Regions from separate parts of the Thioalkalivibrio sp. ALE28 genome, predicted to be linked through region 1. Evidence: predicted binding sites of a transcription regulator. Region 1 holds the regulator's gene; the other holds the start of a gene.
What was found. The regulator FliA, encoded in region 1, starts transcription of late flagellar genes. The targets are predictions, from matches to a motif close to GCTAAAGTTNNNNNNNNNNCNGCCGATA.

Region 1 (4,170 bases):
GGGATCTCGGTGCGGGTGCTGCAGAACGCGAGAGAGTTGCGCGAACTGGCGCGCCGCGTGGAGGATGGGCACCTGATCCTGGTGGATACGGCGGGACAGGCCCCGCGGGCAGTGGAGGACGAATCCCTGTTCGCGCACCTGCCGCCGGACATCCGGGCCGAGAGCTGGCTGGTGGTGTCGGCGACGACCCAGGGCAGCGCATTGCGGCGGGTGCTGGAGGCATTTCGCAAGGCGGAGCCCTCGGCGCTGGTGCTGACCAAGCTGGACGAGGCCGAGGAGCTGGGCGAGGTCCTGTCCGTACTGCTCGATCAGCACCTGGGGCTGGGGTTCGTCAGCGATGGCCAGCGTATTGCCGAGGACTTTCACCGGGTCGATACCGGGTATCTGACCCGACTGGCCCTGGAGGATGCCGCCGATGAACCCGGGGCAGCGGCCAATGCCCGCGAGACCTGGGCGGCCGAGCGCCTGGCGGAGATGGAACCGCCGCGGCGCGCGCGCGCCCAGGCACGTCCGGCACGGGCGGCGGAGCCCGCCACGCTGGAACTGATTCAACCGGTCGGGAAGGGGCGCTATGCCACGCACTAACAAGCCGTTGAAGGTCATCGCGGTTGCCTCGGGCAAGGGCGGGGTGGGCAAGACCAACGTATCGGTGAACCTGTCGGTGGGCTTGGCCCGGCTCGGGCGCGAGGTCATGCTGTTCGACGCCGATCTGGGCCTGGCCAACGTGGACCTGCTGCTGGGGATGCGTCCCGAGCGCACGCTGCACGACCTGGTGACCGGTGATGTGGAGAGCCTGGAAGATGTGCTCGTCCAGGGACCGGACGGGGTGAAGGTGGTGCCGTCGGCTTCCGGGATCGCGGCGATGGCCAACCTGACGCCGGCCGAGCATGCCGGTCTGATCCATGCCTTCAGCGCCTATCGCAAACCCCTGGATGTGCTGATCGTGGACACCGCGGCCGGCCTGCAGGAATCCGTGACGTCGTTCTGCCGCGCGGTCCAGGAGACCCTGGTGGTGGTCTGCGACGAGCCCGCCTCGATTACCGACGCCTATGCCCTGATCAAGGTCCTGCACCGCGATCATGGCCTGCGTCGCTTCCGCATGGTGACGAACATGGTCGACGGCCGCGAAGGCGCCGAGCGACTGATGCAGAAGCTCAATACCGTCTGCGGCAACTACCTGCCGGAGGTGGTGCTCGACCTGGCCGGCTATATTCCGATGGACGATCACCTGCGAAAGGCGGTGCAGAAACGCGCGCCAGTGGTACAGCAGTACCCCGGGAGCCCGGCGGGGAAGGCCTTTGCCGAACTGGCACGGACCGTGGACCGCTGGCCGGTGGGGGGCGGTGACCACGGTGGCGTCGGGTTTTTCGTGGAACGGATGCTGCAGAGCGCATGATGACGACGCGTAATCGACTTTCCGGCTATCAGGCGACCTCCGCGGCCAGCGGCGGACACGAACAGCTGATTGCCGATCACGTCGAGCTGGTCCACCGCATCGCCCATCACCTGATGGCGCGGCTCCCCGCCTCGGTGCAGGTGGATGATCTGATTCAGGCGGGCATGATCGGGCTGCTCGAGGCGGCGCGCCAGTTCGAGGGCGGCCAGGGCGCGACCTTTGCCACCTACGCCGGCATCCGCATCCGTGGCGCGATGATCGACGAGCTGCGCCGCAGTGACTGGACACCGCGTTCGGTGCACCGCAACAGTCGGCGTATTGCCGCGGCGATCCAGACCGTCGAGGCGCGCGAGGGGCGGGCGGCGCGTGGCAGCGAGGTCGCCGCCGAGCTGGACGTGCCGATCGACCAGTACTACGAGATGCTGCAGGATCACGCCGGGGCCCACCTGTTCGCTTTGGACGACCTCGGCGGGGGTGACGACGGGGCTGATCGCGTGATCGAAGGGCAGGAGGTGTCGCCGGCCCGCACCCTCGAGGCCGGTGAGTTCCGTCAGGAACTGGCCGAAGCCCTCGGCGACCTCCCCGAACGCGAGCGGCTGGTGCTGTCGCTCTACTACATCGAAGAGCTCAACCTGCGCGAGATCGGTGCCGTGCTGGGCGTGACCGAGTCGCGCGTCAGCCAGATCCGAAGTCAGGCCACCATTCGACTGCGTGCCCGCCTGGGTTCGTGGCTCGAAGACGGTACGGCTTTGCAGTTATTCTAAAACCCACCCTACGAATCCCGGAGTGACGTGTGGACAAGGGAATGAAGATTCTCATCGTGGACGACTTTTCCACGATGCGGCGCATTATCAAGAACCTGTTGCGTGATCTTGGCTTCAACAATACCCAGGAAGCCGACGACGGCAGCACTGCGCTGCCGATGCTGCAGAACGGCGATTTCGACTTTCTGATCACCGACTGGAACATGCCCAACATGCCGGGGATCGACTTGCTGAAGGCCGTGCGCGCCGACCCGAACCTCAAGTCCATGCCGGTGCTGATGGTGACGGCGGAGGCCAAGCGCGACCAGATCGTCGAGGCGGCCGAGGCGGGCGTGAACGGCTACGTGGTCAAGCCGTTCACCGCCGAGACGCTGAAGGAAAAGATCGACAAGATCTTCGAACGCATTGAAGCACAGGGATAATCATGGGCCTGTGACCGATATGCCCGACGCCCGTGGCACCGACCGCCGCGGGCGTCGTCCGAAACCTTCCGCGCCGTACCCGCAAGAGGCTTCTCATGACTGAACAGGAACACCCACCACGCGACGATCAGCTGGAGCTTGCGCGGCAGTTGGTCAAGACGCTGGAGGCGGGCGACGACACGGGCGCCCGGGCGCTGGTGCAGGATCTGGCGCGCCCCTATGACCGCGAACTCTTCGACGAGCTGGGCAAGCTGACCCGTGATCTTCACGAGGCCCTGCAAAGCTTCCGCGGCGATTCGCGTCTGGTCGAACTGACCCAGGCGGAGATCCCGGACGCAAAGGAACGCCTGAATTACGTGGTCACGATGACCGAACAGGCGGCCCACGACACCATGAATGCCATCGAGTCGAGCCTGCCGATCGCGGAGTCGTTCAGCCAGCAGGCGGCCGACCTGACGGCGAAGTGGACGCGCTTTCGCAACCGCCAGCTCTCAGTGGAGGAGTTCCGGGACTTTGCCCGCGAGCTCGACACGTTCTTCGCGCAGGCGGGGGACGACACCGAGGAGCTGCGCCGGCTGCTCTCCGAGGTGCTGATGGCACAGAGCTATCAGGACATTACCGGCCAGGTGATTCGCCGCGTGATCCAGCTGGTGACCGACCTGGAAGAGAACCTGGTGTCCCTGATCCGGCTCTCCAGCGGGCGCATGGAGCAGGTCGAGGCGGCCGAGGCGTCGCTTGAACAACGCGAGGAGGAGCGCGAGGCGGACCGCAAGGGTCACGGTCCCAGCGTGCCCAAGACTCAAGATTCCGCCGCGGATGTCGTTCAAGGACAGGACGAGGTGGACGATCTGCTATCGAGCCTGGGCTTCTAGGCAGTTCCCCTCATGCGAATGGCGCCACGCGACCGGAGAGACTGAATGGCCATCGACCCCAATGACGAAATCCTTCAGGACTTCCTGATCGAGGCCGGGGAACTGCTGGAGGGGCTCAACGAGCAACTCATCGACCTGGAACAGAATCCCGATGACCGGGATCTGCTGAATGCGGTCTTTCGTAGCTTCCATACCATCAAGGGTGGAGCCGGCTTCCTGAGCCTGGATCCCCTGGTGACCGTGTGCCATCACGCGGAGGACGTCTTCAACCTGCTGCGTAACGGTGAGCGGCGGGCGGACAGTCACCTGATGGACACCATGCTGCGGGTGCTGGACACCCTGAACGTAATGTTCGGGGACCTGCGCTCCGGCGTGGATCCCACACCCGCCGAGGCCGATCTGGTGGAAAACCTCCGGCGCATGGCGAACAACGAGGACGTGGCGGCGGAGCCCGCCGCGCCGCCACCCCCGGAACCCGAGCCGGAGCCAGAACCCGAACCGCAAGCGGATACGGATGCGGAACCGGCGGCGGATGGCGACGCGATGGTCGGTGCCGGTGACGAGATCACCGACGACGAATTCGAGGCCCTGCTCGACAGCCTGCACGGCGATCAGCCGCCGAAGCCCGTGGAGACGGGCTCCACCGCGGGCGATGCGGCCGGAGAAGAACCGGCTGCGGAGGGTGAGGGTAGCTCCGGCGACCTGATCACCGACGA
Region 2 (4,170 bases), on a different contig from region 1:
AGGGTTTCCCCGAGTGTCGGGATGGCTGCAGTGCCCACGCAGCGGGCAGCCTTCGCACCGCGGCCGCGGGCGACAGCGCTCCTTGCCGTGTTCCACGATCAGCGCATGCAGGTCGTTCAGGGCGGCCACATCCGGCCCCAGCTCCGCCTCGACGTGCCCGCGAAGCTGATCGTAGGGCGCCTGCGCCTGCGGGACCTCCAGGCGCTCGAACAGACGCCGGGTATAGGCATCCACCACGAAGACCGGGCGGTCGAAGGCATACAGCGCGATATCATCGGCTGTCTCCGGGCCCACGCCCTTGACCCCCAGCAACGCCGAGCGCAACTCGGCCGTTTCCAGCGCGGCCAGTCCCTCGACACCGCCGGACACCTCCAGGAAGCGCAGCAGATGCCGCAGCCGGTCGGCCTTCACGTTGAAATAGCCGCTGGGACGGATCCGCTCGGCCAGTTCTTCCTGACCCAGCGCCATCAGCCCCGCGGGCGACAAGGCATCGATGGCGCGCAGGTTGTCCAGGGCCTTCTCGACGTTGGTCCAGCTGGTGTTCTGGGTCAGTACGGCACCGACCATCACCTCGAAGGCGGTATCCGCCGGCCACCATTGCAGGTCGCCGTACTCCGCGCGCAGGGCCTCAAGGAGTCGGGGAATCTGCATGCCGCTCTACCGCTGGCGACGCCCGCCCGGCTTGCCACCGCCCCCCGGGCGCCCGCCCGAGGGCTTCGCACCCCGGCCACCACCGCGGCCGCCGGGGGCTGCCGGCTTGCCCGACTTCTTCGGCGGCGAGGAACTCCAGCCGTCCTCGCGGGACGCGCGGCTGTTGCGCGACTTGCCCGCCGCCACCGGCTTGCCGGGGCGCTTGCTGTGGGGATCGCGGCGCGGCCCGCCGCGCCCGCGCGCGCGCACCGACTCCGGCATCGGCAGGTCCACCGCCGCGTACAGCCCGGCCACCTCGCGGCTCTCCAGGTCGCGCACCGCGCCGGTCTTCAGACCCCGCCCCAGGACGACCGGCCCGTAGCGCACCCGGATCAGGCGGCTGACCGTGACGCCGACGGCATCCCACAACCGGCGCACCAGGCGGTTGCGGCCCTCGCTGACGATCACGTGATACCAGTGATTGGCGCCGTCCCCGCCCTGCTCCTCCAGGCTGTCGAAACGCGCCGGGCCGTCCTCCAGCTCCACGCCCTCGCGCAGCATGTCCAGCGTGGCCGGCGGCACCTCGCCCAGCACGCGCACGGCATACTCGCGCTCCAGCGCCATGCTCGGGTGCATCAGGCGATTGGCCAGCTCGCCGTCCGTGGTGAACAGCAGCAGGCCGGAGGTGTTCAGGTCCAGCCGCCCGACCGCCACCCAGCGCTGCCCCTTCAGGCGCGGCAGGCTGGCAAACACCGGCCGCCGCCCCTCCGGATCGGAGCGGCTGCAGATCTCGCCGACCGGCTTGTGATACACGATCCAGCGGTGCGGATGCTCCGGGCGCCGCACGATGCGCCCGCGCACACGAATCACGTCGTGCTCGTCGACCTGATCGCCCAGCCGCGCGGTACGGTTGTTCACCTGCACCTCGCCGCGCTCGATCCAGCCCTCGATCTCGCGCCGCGAACCCAGCCCCCGCGCCGCCAGGACCTTCTGTACCCGCTCCGACATTCCCGGAACTCCAGCAACTCATTAAGATGGGCGCCACGATACACCAACAGGACGTTGCCATGACCGATTCCACGCCGGAAACCAGCCCCGTGAAGACGCCGCTCAACATCGCCGTGCTCACCATCTCCGACAGTCGCGACCTCGCCGAGGATCGCTCCGGCGACGCCTTGGTGGAACGCCTCGAAAGCGCCGGCCACCGCACCGCCGATCGGCGGATCGTGAAGGACGACGTCTACGCCATCCGCGCCGAACTCTCGCGCTGGATCTCCGATCCCGAAATCGACGCCGTGTTGACCACCGGCGGCACCGGCATCACCGGCCGTGACGGCACCCCCGAGGCCGCCTCGGTGCTGCTGGACAAGACCATCGAGGGCTTCGGCGAGCTGTTCCGCATGCTCTCCTATGAAGAGATCGGCACCTCCAGCCTGCAGTCGCGCGCCCTTTCAGGGGTCGCGAACGGCACCTACCTCTTCGTACTGCCCGGCTCCACCGGCGCCTGCCGCACCGCCTGGGACCGCATCATCCAGGCCCAGCTCGACGACCGCACCATGCCCTGCAACCTCACCATGCTGATGCCGCGCCTGACGGAGTCCTGAGGGAAATACGGATTTCACCACGAAGAGCACGAAGGCACGAACAAGGCCAAGCTCGAAAGCGGACCTGATTAGCAACGAGAGTCGGCCAGTCACGGAGATCCTCCGGAGGCGGCATAGCCAGCCGCAGGTCGCTGTAATCCGCGCCTTTCCTGGAATATCACCAGCGCCGCCCTTTACCCCTGCATCGTCATCCCGGCCGGAGCGTAGCGAAAAGCCGGGATCTCCCCCGTCGGGGCAACCCCTGCCGCCAGGATCCCGGATAACGATTACCGGGAAATCCGTCCGTACCGAAACGCGATACACCGTTCCCACAAGAAAAATGCCCAAAATGCTCTAAAAAAGCCTTTGGGCGTGCCGCTACCCCCTGTATCGGGTGCGGCGCTCACACGGATCTGCTTGTCGCCCTCCGACTAGAACAACGAAATGGAAGGACAACGCGATGACATCCCTGAACCCCCTCTCCAGTGTCGGCTTCGGTACCCGCCTGACGCTGATGATCCTGTCTCTCATCGTGGGCGCGATCCTCATCGTTGCCACCCTCATCTTCTTGCAGTACCGCGCCTCCTACACCGACGCGACCATCGACCGGCTTCACGCAATGGGCGAATCCAACGCCCAGTCCTTCAACGAATGGCTCCTGGGGCGGCAGGATGAAATGCGCTACCTCGCAGGCCTCGATGCAGCTCGCGGCATGGACCTCGATGAACTCGAGCACCTGATCGAGCAGATCGCGTCGCTGCGCGGTGAATACGACACGATCTTTGTCGTGAATGCCGACGGCATGGGCGAGGTCGGAGTGGCCTTCGACGGACAGGCGCGCGTCCTCAGCCGCGAGGAGGCGAACGATTTCAATGTGCCCGACCGGGCATGGTTCCAGAGCGCGATCAGTGGGGAGGACACCTTCTCGCGGCCGGTGGTTTCCCGCGCGACGGGCAATCGGGTCAGCACCGTCGCAATTCCGATCGAAGGACCGGATGGCGAACCAATCGCCGTGATGCGCGGGGCGGTGCAACTCGACACGATCTTTGATCGGGTCAACGCGATCGATCTCGGCGAAGGATCCGAGATCTACCTCGTAGACCGCGACCGGCATCCCGTGACACCGGTTGAATCGGCCCCCGATACGGACCAGCCAATCGACACCCGGGCTGCACAGGCGATCGCCGCGGGTGACAGTGGGGTCGGACGCTACCAAAACGCAATCGGGACTGCGGTGATCGGTAGCTTTACCGACATCCCCCTGCTTGGCTGGGGCCTGCTGATGGAGCTCGACGAAGGGGTCGCACTGGCCGAGCTGCAACGCGCGCTTTGGTGGGTCGTCGGCCTCACCATCGCCATCCTGATCGCGGCCTCGCTGATCAGCCTCGGGGTGATCCGCAATGTCCTGCGCACGCTGGGGGGCGATCCCGCCTACGCCTCGGACGTCGTCCGCCAGGTGTCGGAGGGCGACATGACCGTCCCGATCCAGCTGCGCAAGGGCGATGACTCGTCGTTGCTCGCGGCCATCGCCACCATGCAGTCCCGCCTGCGCGAACTGATCGGCAGCGTTCGCGGCCATGCCGAGGAAGTCGCCTCGGCCGCTACCGAGCTTTCACACATCAACGAAGAGACCGACAAGGGTGTAAATCGCCAGAACGCCCAGCTCAGTGACGCGGCCGCAGCGATCAACGAGATGACCGCGACCGTCGAGGAGGTCGCCCGCAACAGCCAGAGCACGGCAGATGTCGTGCGAGAAACCACGGAACAGGCCCAGAGTGGCCGCAACGTGGTCAGCGCATCGGTCACCTCGATCAACAAGCTCTCGAACGAGATCCAGAGCACCGCCGAGGTCATCACGGCGCTCAAGGGTGACAGCGACAATATCGGCGACATCCTGCAGGTCATCAACAACGTCGCCGACCAGACCAACCTGCTGGCTCTGAACGCCGCAATCGAG

Region 2: the regulator FliA is predicted to act here: its motif matches at 2,567-2,594, upstream of D105_RS0104105 (methyl-accepting chemotaxis protein).

Annotation. Positions count from the first base shown of each region.
Region 1 covers NZ_KB898094.1:52,664-56,833, forward strand. The annotation lists partial or broken gene flhF (flagellar biosynthesis protein FlhF) at 1-403, shown strand, start outside; gene D105_RS0102355 (MinD/ParA family protein) at 572-1,396, shown strand; gene D105_RS0102360 (RNA polymerase sigma factor FliA) at 1,393-2,160, shown strand; gene cheY (chemotaxis response regulator CheY) at 2,202-2,582, shown strand; gene D105_RS0102370 (protein phosphatase CheZ) at 2,678-3,454, shown strand; gene D105_RS0102375 (chemotaxis protein CheA) at 3,500-4,170, shown strand, end outside.
Region 2 covers NZ_KB898095.1:40,141-44,310, forward strand. The annotation lists gene D105_RS0104090 (endonuclease III domain-containing protein) at 1-651, opposite strand, end outside; gene rluB (23S rRNA pseudouridine(2605) synthase RluB) at 658-1,638, opposite strand; gene moaB (molybdenum cofactor biosynthesis protein B) at 1,698-2,234, shown strand; gene D105_RS0104105 (methyl-accepting chemotaxis protein) at 2,674-4,170, shown strand, end outside.